DNA from 3 places in the Streptomyces sp. NPDC102279 genome. Region 1 is predicted to be linked to each of the others. Evidence: riboswitches for the same ligand, from Rfam matches in the RefSeq annotation. Region 1 holds a riboswitch; each other region holds the start of a gene.
What was found. A riboswitch is a leader RNA that binds a small molecule or an ion and turns the genes downstream of it on or off. The one in region 1 is predicted to bind thiamine pyrophosphate.
Positions count from the first base shown of each region.

Region 2: it holds a riboswitch for thiamine pyrophosphate, as region 1 does, so the genes downstream of both, ACIRQH_RS15970 (purine-cytosine permease family protein) here and thiC (phosphomethylpyrimidine synthase ThiC) in region 1, are expected to answer to the same signal.
Region 3: it holds a riboswitch for thiamine pyrophosphate, as region 1 does, so the genes downstream of both, ACIRQH_RS31520 (thiamine ABC transporter substrate binding subunit) here and thiC (phosphomethylpyrimidine synthase ThiC) in region 1, are expected to answer to the same signal.

Region 1 covers NZ_JBIWLU010000003.1:176,904-180,276, reverse strand. Annotated here, with positions in the region: gene ACIRQH_RS07590 (YibE/F family protein) at 60-1,685, opposite strand; TPP riboswitch at 1,757-1,913, shown strand; gene thiC (phosphomethylpyrimidine synthase ThiC) at 1,906-3,373, shown strand, end outside.
Region 2 covers NZ_JBIWLU010000006.1:80,041-83,413, reverse strand. Annotated here, with positions in the region: gene thiD (bifunctional hydroxymethylpyrimidine kinase/phosphomethylpyrimidine kinase) at 45-842, opposite strand; gene ACIRQH_RS15970 (purine-cytosine permease family protein) at 926-2,326, opposite strand; TPP riboswitch at 2,318-2,412, opposite strand; gene ACIRQH_RS15965 (alpha/beta fold hydrolase) at 2,687-3,373, shown strand, end outside.
Region 3 covers NZ_JBIWLU010000013.1:225,676-229,048, reverse strand. Annotated here, with positions in the region: gene ACIRQH_RS31525 (ABC transporter permease) at 1-1,065, opposite strand, end outside; gene ACIRQH_RS31520 (thiamine ABC transporter substrate binding subunit) at 1,041-2,129, opposite strand; TPP riboswitch at 2,206-2,311, opposite strand; gene rlmN (23S rRNA (adenine(2503)-C(2))-methyltransferase RlmN) at 2,353-3,373, opposite strand, start outside.

The DNA of each region.
Region 1 (3,373 bases):
TCCTCAGCAGGGGGCGCCTGCCACCTGAGGGCCAGGTACACGCGTCCGTCAACGGCGGTTCAGTGCTTGCGGCGGCGGCCCTTCCCGCTCCTCGCCGGCATCCTGGCGCCCGCGGGTTCCACCGAGACGGCCGGGCCTGCCTCACGGTCGGCGGCGACCACCAGAGCGGCCAGCGCGGTCGTCACCGGCACCGCGGCGACCAGGCCGATCGATCCGACCAGCGTGCGCACGATCTCCTCGGCGACCAACTCGCTGTTGGCGACGGTGCCCACGCTGCTCTGCGCGATCGAGAAGAGCAGCAGCAGCGGCAACGCGGCGCCCGCGTATGCCAGGACGAGCGTGTTGACCACGGACGCGATGTGGTCGCGGCCGATCCGGATGCCCGCCCGATACAGGCCGCGCCAGCCCATCGTGGGATTCGCCTCGTGCAGTTCCCAGATCGCCGACGTCTGTGTCACCGTCACGTCGTCGAGCACACCGAGCGAGCCGATGATGACTCCGGCCAGCAGCAGACCGCTCATGTCGATCGACGGGTACAGGCCGTGGATCAGGCCGGTGTTGTCGTCCGTGTTGCCGGTCAGGACGGCCCAGTCGATGAAGACCGAGCCCAGGATGCCGATCAGCAACAGGGACAGCAGGGTGCCGACCACCGCCACGGATGTTCGGGCCGATAGTCCGTGGCACATGTAGAGCGCGATCAGCATGATCGCGCTGGACCCGACGACCGCCACGATCAGAGGGTTCGACCCCTGCAGGATCGCGGGCAGGATGAAGAAGTTCAGGATCATGAAGCTGATGGCCAGGGCGATCAGCGCCATGACGCCGCGCATCCGGCCCACCACCACGACGACCACGGCGAACAGGCCCGCCAGCAGGGTCAGGGGCAGCTTCCGGTTCGCGTCCGTCACCGAGTACTGCAGGTCCTTGGGGGCCGAGGGCTCGTACGCGACGATGACTTTCTCGCCCTGGTGCAACTGCCGTGACTGGTCCGGCTGGACGATCTCCGTGAACGTACGGCCCTTGTCCTTGCCGGTGTCGATGCGGATGGTCGCCCGCTTGCACTCACCCGTCGCCTGCTGCTGTGCGGAGGAGCCCTCGGCCGTGGAGGTGTCGCCGGTCGGCGTCTCCCCCGAGGCGTTGACGGACTTGCAGTCCACCTGGACGATCTTCGTGACCGTCGCGTTCTGGGTCTGCCGGTCGAAGCCGACACCGGTGCGTTCGTGAGCCGGTGCGCCACCGGGCCACAGCACCACGAGACCCACGGCGACCGCGGCCGCGAAGGGGATCAGCACCGCGGCGATGACCTTGCGCAGATGCTTCGACACAGGCGCCGCAGGGCCGTGGTTGTGGCTGTGCGAGTGCCCGTGTCCACCGCCGGGGCCTGGTACGTGCCCGCCGCCCGGTCCGTGACCGTCACCCGGACCCGGTTCACCAACTGACCCTCGGCCGTGGCCGTCACCGGGACCCTGCCCTTGGAGGTCACCGTGACCGGGGCCGGCGTCTCCGCTGCCCGGTCTCGGACCGGGACCGTTTCCGGGTCCGGAACGGTGCCCGTATCCCTGGCCATCGGCCGGCCCAGGTCCGTGCCCACGACCGTTGCCGGGACCACGTCCGCGGCCGTCGTCCGAGCCCGGACGGCGCGGTGGCTCGGGCGGTGGGAACGAGGGCTGCTGGGTCGTGGTCACCGACCGATCATCCCAAGAACGGCAAGGGCCCCCTGTTCACCGCGCCAGATATGACGCTAGCGTGGAGTCACCTTTGCACACGCGGGAGCTCGGAGCACCGGGCTGAGAGGGCGCTGACCTCCGTCTTCGCGATGTTTCACATGAAACATCGGCGAACGGAAGCCGCTGCGTCGACCGCCGAACCTGTTACCGGGTAATGCCGGCGTAGGGAGTAGGTCTCATGACCAACAAGGACGTACGCACGCCTGCCTCCAGCCAGACGGACGGCACTTCTTCGCCGTCTCCGAACGATGAGGCCGAGAAGTCCATCGGCTGGCACAAGGCGTACGTCGGGGGTACGCGCCCCGATCTGCGCGTGCCGGTCCGTCAGGTGCACCTGACCAATGGGCAGTCCGTGACGCTGTACGACACCTCCGGCCCGTACACCGATCCGAGCATCGATACGGATGTGCGCCGGGGGCTGGCGCCGCTGCGGGAGAACTGGATCATCGCTCGCGGTGACACCGAGGAGTACGCGGGTCGTCCCGTCCGTCCGGAGGACGACGGGATCAAGCACACATCACCGCGCGGCGGTCTGCGCAATCTCGACGCGGTCTTCCCGGGCCGGCCGCGTCAGCCCCGACGGGGACGTTCCGGGCAGGCGGTCACGCAACTCGCGTACGCCCGCCGCGGCGAGATCACCCCCGAGATGGAGTTCGTCGCCGTCCGCGAGAACGTCGAGCCCGAGGTCGTGCGTGAGGAGATCGCCGCCGGCCGGGCGGTAATGCCCGTGAACGTCAACCATCCCGAGATCGAGCCGATGATCATCGGCAAGCGGTTCCTGGTGAAGGTGAACGCCAACATCGGCAACTCCGCCGTCACTTCCTCCATCGAGGAGGAGGTCGAGAAGATGACCTGGGCGACCCACTGGGGCGCCGATACTGTCATGGACCTGTCTACCGGGCGGAACATTCACACCACCCGTGAGTGGGTGCTGCGCAACTCCCCCGTCCCCATCGGAACCGTGCCGCTGTACCAGGCGTTGGAGAAGGTCGACGGCCGTGCCGAGGAACTCACCTGGGAGATCTACAAGGACACGGTCATCGAGCAGGCCGAGCAGGGCGTGGACTACATGACGGTCCACGCAGGCGTCCGCCTGGCGTACGTGCCGCTCACCGCGAACCGCAAGACCGGCATCGTCTCGCGCGGCGGCTCGATCATGGCGGCCTGGTGCCTCGCGCACCACCAGGAGTCCTTCCTGTACGAGAACTTCGAGGAGCTCTGCGAGATCCTCGCCGCGTACGACGTCACCTACTCGCTCGGCGACGGTCTACGGCCCGGCTCCATCGCGGACGCCAACGACGCTGCGCAGTTCGCGGAGTTGAGGACGCTCGGGGAACTCAACACGATCGCGAAGCGTTTTCATGTACAGACGATGATCGAAGGCCCGGGCCATGTCCCGATGCACAAGATCAAGGAGAACATCGACCTTCAGCAGGAGATCTGTGATGAAGCTCCGTTCTATACGCTCGGCCCGCTGACCACCGACGTCGCGCCCGCGTACGACCACATCACCTCCGGCATCGGTGCCGCCATGATCGCCTGGTGGGGCACGGCCATGCTCTGCTACGTGACGCCCAAGGAGCACCTGGGGCTGCCCAACCGTGACGACGTCAAGACCGGCGTCATCACCTACAAGATCGCCGCTC
Region 2 (3,373 bases), on a different contig from region 1:
CCGGAGGGCGGTCCGACGGCCGACTCCGGCAGAGCGAGCCCGGCTTACGCTCCCCGGCGCAGCGCCCATCCGTGGTCCACCGGTCCGATGCCGGAGCCGAGGGGGAATCCGGCCTCGATCGCCGCGGTCACGTACCCCTTGGCCCGCCGCACGGCGTCCGGTACCGCCAGACCCTCGGCCAGGCCCACCGCGACGGCCGACGCGAGGGTGCAACCGGTGCCGTGCGTATGCCGGTTGTCGTGGCGGGGTGCGCGCAGCCAGTGCTCCGCCGTCCCGTCGGTGAGCAGGTCGACGGCCTCTCCCGGCAGATGACCGCCCTTCACCAGCACCCAGCGCGGGCCATGGGCGAGAAGTCGGTCGGCGGCCTGCCGCATGCCCGCCTCGTCCGTCACCTTCACCCCGGTGAGCTGGGCGACCTCGTCGAGGTTCGGGGTGGCCACCGTCGCCCGCGGCAACAGCCGGTTCCGTACGGCGTCGAGCGCGTCGTCGGCCAGCAGTCGGTCCCCGTGTTTGGAGACGCTCACCGGGTCGACGACGACCGGTGCCCCCACGTCCGCCAGGAGTTCGGCGACCGTCGTGACGAGGGCGGGTGACGACAACATGCCCGTCTTGACGGCCTGGACGCCGATGTCGTCGACGACGCTGCGGTACTGGGCACGCACCGCGTCCTCGGACAACTCCCAAGCCCCCTGCACACCGACGGAGTTCTGCGCGGTCACCGCCGTGAGCACACTCATGCCGTGGGCGCCGAGCGCCAGCATCGTCTTCAGGTCGGCCTGGATTCCGGCGCCTCCACCGGAGTCGGATCCGGCGATCGTCAGGACGCGGGGCGGCGTGGTCATACGAGGGTTCCTCTCGGGGTACGGCAACGGGTCCACGACCCGCGGGACGCGTGGCTCGACGACACGAGGTCTCCGGAGCCGTCCTAGGCGCGGCGACGCAGCCGCAGGGGTGTGTAGAGGGCGAGGGCGACGAGGAACGCCACGTAGTAGGAGAGGTCGGCGCCGTGCAGCGCGTCGGCCACCGGACCCACGTACAGGCCGGTGTCCATGAACGGAACGGCCGCGCCGAACGCGGCGACGAAGGCCAGCAGCGACGGCCACGCGGCGAACGGGCGGGCGGCCTCGACGGCGAGGTCGACGGGGGCACCGGCACGCTCGCGGGCGCGGGCGATCCAGTCGACGACGACGATCGCGACGAACCCGGGGATCCAGTAGCCCACGAACAGCAGCACGTTCTGGAAGCGGGCGGTGGTGTCCGACGCGTGCATCCACAGCACGAGCGGGAACCCGAGCGCAGCGGCCAGCGCGGCCGCCACCGGGCGCGGGATCCGCATACCCAAGGTCTGCAGCGCCAGCGAACCGCTGTAGTCGTTCATCGCGTTGCTGCACACCGCCGCCAGCGCCACGGCGAGCAGTCCGAACGCGCCCGCCGCCCCGCCGCCCAGCAACTCCTCGACACCCGCCGCCGTCTGGTCGGTCAGCACGGACGCGCCCCACAGGCCGAGTGCCTGCACGGCGACGAAGGACACGACGAGGCCGAGCAGGGTGCACCAGAACATCCGCGGACGGGAGGTGGCGCGCGGCAGATAGCGGCTGAAGTCACTGGCGTACGGAGCCCAGGACAGCGACAGGCTGAGCGCGATGGTGCTGGTGAGTACGAACGCCCCCATGTGGTCCGCGCCGGTCGCGGAGCCGGTCGTGGCGGGGTGGACGCCGTCCAGCATCCGCCAGGCGATCACGGCGAACGCGACCGCGAGCACGAAGGTCATGACGATCTGCAGGCGATGGATGGCCTCGTAGCCGAGGACACCGAGCGCCCCCTGCGCCGCCATCATCACGAGAACCCCGACCCAGAAGGGCCAGCCGCACAGCCGCGCCAGCGCGTCCCCGCCGAACAGTCCGATCAGCGCGTCCCAGGCCACCGAGGACAGCCACTGGAGCAGTCCGGGCAGGGCCACCGTCCGGCCGAACGCGAGCCGTGCGAGGGGGAGTTGGCCGGTGCCGGTGAGGCCGCCCCAGGTGCTCAGGTAGGCGGTGGGCAGCGCCCCGATCACGGTCCCGACGACGACCGCCGTCAGGGCGGTGCCGAAGTCCAGGCCGAGCGCGATGCCGATGGTGCCGGTGAACACGCCCGTCATCGTCAGGTTCGGGGCGAACCACACGGTGAACAGGCGCCAGGGCCCGCCGTAGCGGTTGCTCTCGGGGACCGGCTCGATGCCGTGCCCCTCCACCCGCAGATCGCCGGGAGCCGCGGGCATCGACCCGTCGAAGACGGTCGGCCGGCTGTCGGCGGGCAGCCCGCCGGAAACATGCGCCAAAGGCATGAAAGACATCCCTCCGCCAGTACGAACTGGTTCAGGTTCGACGGGTGTGATCTCAGCCCTCGGACGGGGCACCCCGTGTCCGGTACGACGGACACACTAACCCCATCCCCGCGCTCCTGTGTATGGCGGACCTGCGCCCATCGCTCCGTTCCGGTCCGCCCGGACTCACCGACCTCCCTCGCGCGGCGGCCCGGACCGCCGGGAACGGCCCGCGCCCGCCCGCACCGCTCCACCGGCCCCGGTCGGGCCACCCGCAGCGCGCCGGGTGCCTCCCGTCGGTACTGTCGGAGGTGATCGCCGCCCGCTCTCCGTTCCCGGGTTCCCGGACCCGGGTGGCCGGGCGGAAGGAGGCAGGGCGCCGTGACCGTGATCTCCCTGAAGTCCGCGCAGGTGAACGAGGGGCTGACCCTTCCGTACGCCGAAGCCGGCTACCCCAGTGGTACGCCGGTCGTCTTCGTGCACGGTCTCGCCGACTCCTGGTGGTCCTTCGAGCCCCTCCTGCGGCGCCTTCCGGCGTCCCTGCACGGATACGCGCCCACCCAGCGCGGCCACGGAGACGCCGGCCGGCCGCCGGACGGCTACGCCCCCGACGACTTCGCGGCCGACCTGGTCGCCTTCCTCGACGCGGCCGACATCCCGCGCGCCGTACTCGTCGCGGCGTCCACCGGTGGCATACCCGCGCGGATCGTGGCCGGCAGCCATCCCGACCGCGTCGCCGGGCTCGTCCTGCTCGGCGTCCCCGGGACCCTCGCGGACAAGCCCGCGGCCGACGCGTGGCGAAAGCGCCTGGACGGGCTCGCCGACCCCGTGCCCCGCGCGTTCGTCGAGGAGTTCGTCACCGGCATGACCGCGGCCCCGCTCGCCCGCGGCTTCGTCGAGACGATGGTCGAGGAGGGCCTCAAACTCCCGGCCCACGTCTGGCAGGAGACCGGGCGCGGTCTCCTCGACGCCGACCTCGGCGCGACCCTCGCGGGCATCCTGGTGCCCACCCTCGTCGTCTGGGGCGAGCAGGACAATTTCCTGACCCGCGAGGACCAGCGGACGGTC
Region 3 (3,373 bases), on a different contig from region 1:
GCCGATCGCGGCGATCGGGGCGACGAGGAAGGTGCCCCCGTCGCCGTCGGCCAGCGACCGGTAGTAGCGGAACCCCGGGGCGTCGAGGGAGCGCTGGACGAGGACGGCGAGGGGCAGCACGAGCAGGACGGCGATGACGGCCAGTACGCCTGCGAGGAGCGCCCACTGCCCGGCGCCGCGCGGCCTGCGCGCGGTCGTCCGCGCGGACACCAGCCGCAGCGCGGTCTCGCGGCGGCGGACGGTCGCCGCGTGCACGGCGAGGATCGCCCCGACCGCCACGAACTGGATGATCGTCAGCACCGCCGCCGTCCCGAGGTCGAAGATCTCGGACGTCTGCCGGTAGATCTCGACCTCGAGGGTCGAGAAGGTGGGGCCTCCGAGGATCTGCACCACACCGAACGAGGTGAAGGTGAAGAGGAAGACCATGAGGGCGGCTGCGGCCACGGCGGGGGCGAGCGCAGGAAGCGTCACGCTGCGCCAGGCCGCGAGGCGCGAGGCGCCGAGCATCCGCGCGGCCTCCTCCTGCCGCGGGTCGAGCTGCGACCAGAGCCCGCCGACGGTCCGTACGACGACCGCGTAGTTGAAGAAGACGTGGGCGAGCAGGATCGCCCACACCGTGGTGTCCAGGCGTACGCCCCACAGCTCGTCGAGCAGGCCGCCCCGGCCGACGAGCGCGAGGAACGCGGTGCCCACGACGACGGTCGGCAGTACGAACGGCACGGTCACCACGGCCCGCAGGAGCTGTTTGCCCCGGAACTCGAAGCGCGCGAACACGTACGCGCCGGGGAGCGCGATCAGCAGCGTGAGCGCCGTGGAGGCGAGCGCCTGCCAGGTGGTGAACCACAGCACGTGCCGGATGTCGGGCTGGGCCAGGACGTCCCAGAGCCGGCCGAACCGCCAGCCGCCGTCGACGTGGAGCCCGCGCGCGACGATCGCGACCACGGGGTACGCGAAGAACACCGCGAAGAACGCGACGGGCAGGGCCATGAGGCCGAGCCGTGTCGCGCCCTGCCGCCGGGCCGCGCGCGGGTTCCGCCCGGCTACTTCAGTACGAGCGAGGTCCACGACTTGACCCACTGGTCGCGGTCGGCTGCGATCTTCGCGGGAGCCAGGGTCTCCGGGTCCTTGGCCTGCGGACCGAACTTCGTGAACTCCTCCGGCACCCGGGCGGTGTCGGTGACGGGGTAGACGAACATGTTCAGCGGCATGTCCTCCTGGAACTCCTTGGTGAGCAGGAAGTCGAGGAGCGCCTTGCCGCCCTTGGCGTTCCCGGCGTTGCCGAGCAGACCCGCGTACTCGACCTGGCGGAAGCAGGTGCCGTCCACGACCCCGGTGGGAGCGGTGCTGGGCTTCGGGTCGGCGTAGACGACCTCGGCGGGCGGCGAGGAGGCGTACGAGACGACGAGGGGCCGGTCGCCCTTGGCCTTCTTGCCGCCGGCGGACCCGGAGAACTCGTCGTTGTACGCCTGCTCCCAGCCGTCCACGACCTTCACGCCATTGGCCTTGAGCTTCTTCCAGTAGCCCTGCCACTGGTCGTCGCCGTACTTCGCCGCGGTCCCGAGCAGGAAGCCGAGGCCGGGCGAGGAGGTCGACGCGTTCTCGGTGACGAGGAGGTTCTTGTACGCGGGCTTGACCAGGTCGTCGAACGACGTCGGCGGCGCCAGCTCGTGCCTGCTGAAGTACGCCTTGTCGTAGTTGACGCAGATGTCGCCGGAGTCGATGGGCGTGACCCGGTGCTTGTCCTGGTCGACGCGGTACTGCCGGTCGATCGCGTCGGAGCCCTTGGCCTCGTAGGACTGGAAGAGCCCGTTGTCGAGGGCCCGGCTCAGCAGGGTGTTGTCGACGCCGAAGAAGACGTCGCCCTGTGGATTGTCCTTGGTCAGGATCGCCTTGTTCACGGCCTGCCCGACGTCGCCGTCCTTGAGGACGCGGACCGTGTAGCCGGACCGCTTCTCGAAGTCCTTGAGCACGCTCTTGGAGACGACCCACGAGTCGTGGGTGACGAGCGTGACGGTCTTCGGGTCTCCCGAGGCGCCGGCGTCGGACGAGCCGCACGCCGACAGGACGGGCAGCGTGACGAGGCTCAGCCCGACGGCCGTCGCCGCGAACCGCTTGCTGGTGGTGCTCACTGATTCCTCCTGGCTGACCAGGAAGAGACGCGGCCCTGCCCGGGATCTCTGACAGATCCCGGGCAGGGCGCAACAGCTTGAGTGATGACCGAACTTCCTACCCAGAATGACCTGGGCAAGGTTCAGAGGGTCTGCGGTCTGTCCCGCACTCTCAGCGCTGTGGCGCTCCCCTGTCGGAATATGAAGATGTTAGGACTGTGACGTTGTACGGACGCGTCCCAGACTACCGCTCGGTCGCGGCGAGCTGACCGCACGCTCCGTCGATCTCCTGGCCGCGGGTGTCCCGGACGGTCACCGGCACGCCGTGGGCGGCGATCGCGTCGACGAACGCCTTCTCGTCCTCGGGCCGCGAGGCGGTCCACTTCGAACCCGGGGTCGGGTTCAGCGGGATGAGGTTGACGTGCACCGGCTTGCCCTTGAGCATCCGGCCGAGCCGGTCGCCCCGCCACGCCTGGTCGTTGATGTCCCGGATGAGGGCGTACTCGATGGACAGGCGTCGCCCGGACTTCGCCGCGTACTCCCATCCGGCGTCCAGCACCTCGCGCACCTGCCACCGCGTGTTCACGGGGACGAGGGTGTCGCGCAGTTCGTCGTCCGGAGCGTGCAGGGAGATCGCGAGACGGCACTTGAAGCCCTCGTCGGAGAACCGGTTGATGGCGGGCACGAGGCCGACCGTCGACACGGTGATGCCGCGCTGCGAGAGGCCGAGGCCGTCCGGCTCGGGGTCGGTGAGGGCCCGGATCGCCCCGACCACGCGCTTGTAGTTGGCGAGCGGCTCGCCCATCCCCATGAAAACGATGTTGCTCAGCCGCGCCGGGCCACCGGGGATCTCGCCGTCCCGCAGCGCCCGCATCCCGTCGACGATCTGGTGCACGATCTCGCCCGTCGACAGGTTCCGGTCGAGGCCGGCCTGTCCGGTGGCGCAGAACGGGCAGTTCATCCCGCAGCCGGCCTGCGAGCTGATGCACATCGTCACCCGGTCCGGGTAGCGCATCAGCACGGACTCGACGAGCGTGCCGTCGAAGAGCCGCCACAGGGTCTTGCGGGTGGTTTCCTGGTCGGTCGACAGGTGCCGGACGACCGTCATCAGCTCGGGAAGCAGCGCTTCCTGGAGCTTGCCGCGCGAGGCGGCCGGGATGTCCGTCCACTGCTCGGGGTCGTGCGCGTACCGGGCGAAGTAGTGCTGCGAGAGCTGCTTGGCACGAAACGGCTTCTCACCGATCGCGGCAACCGCCTCTTTGCGC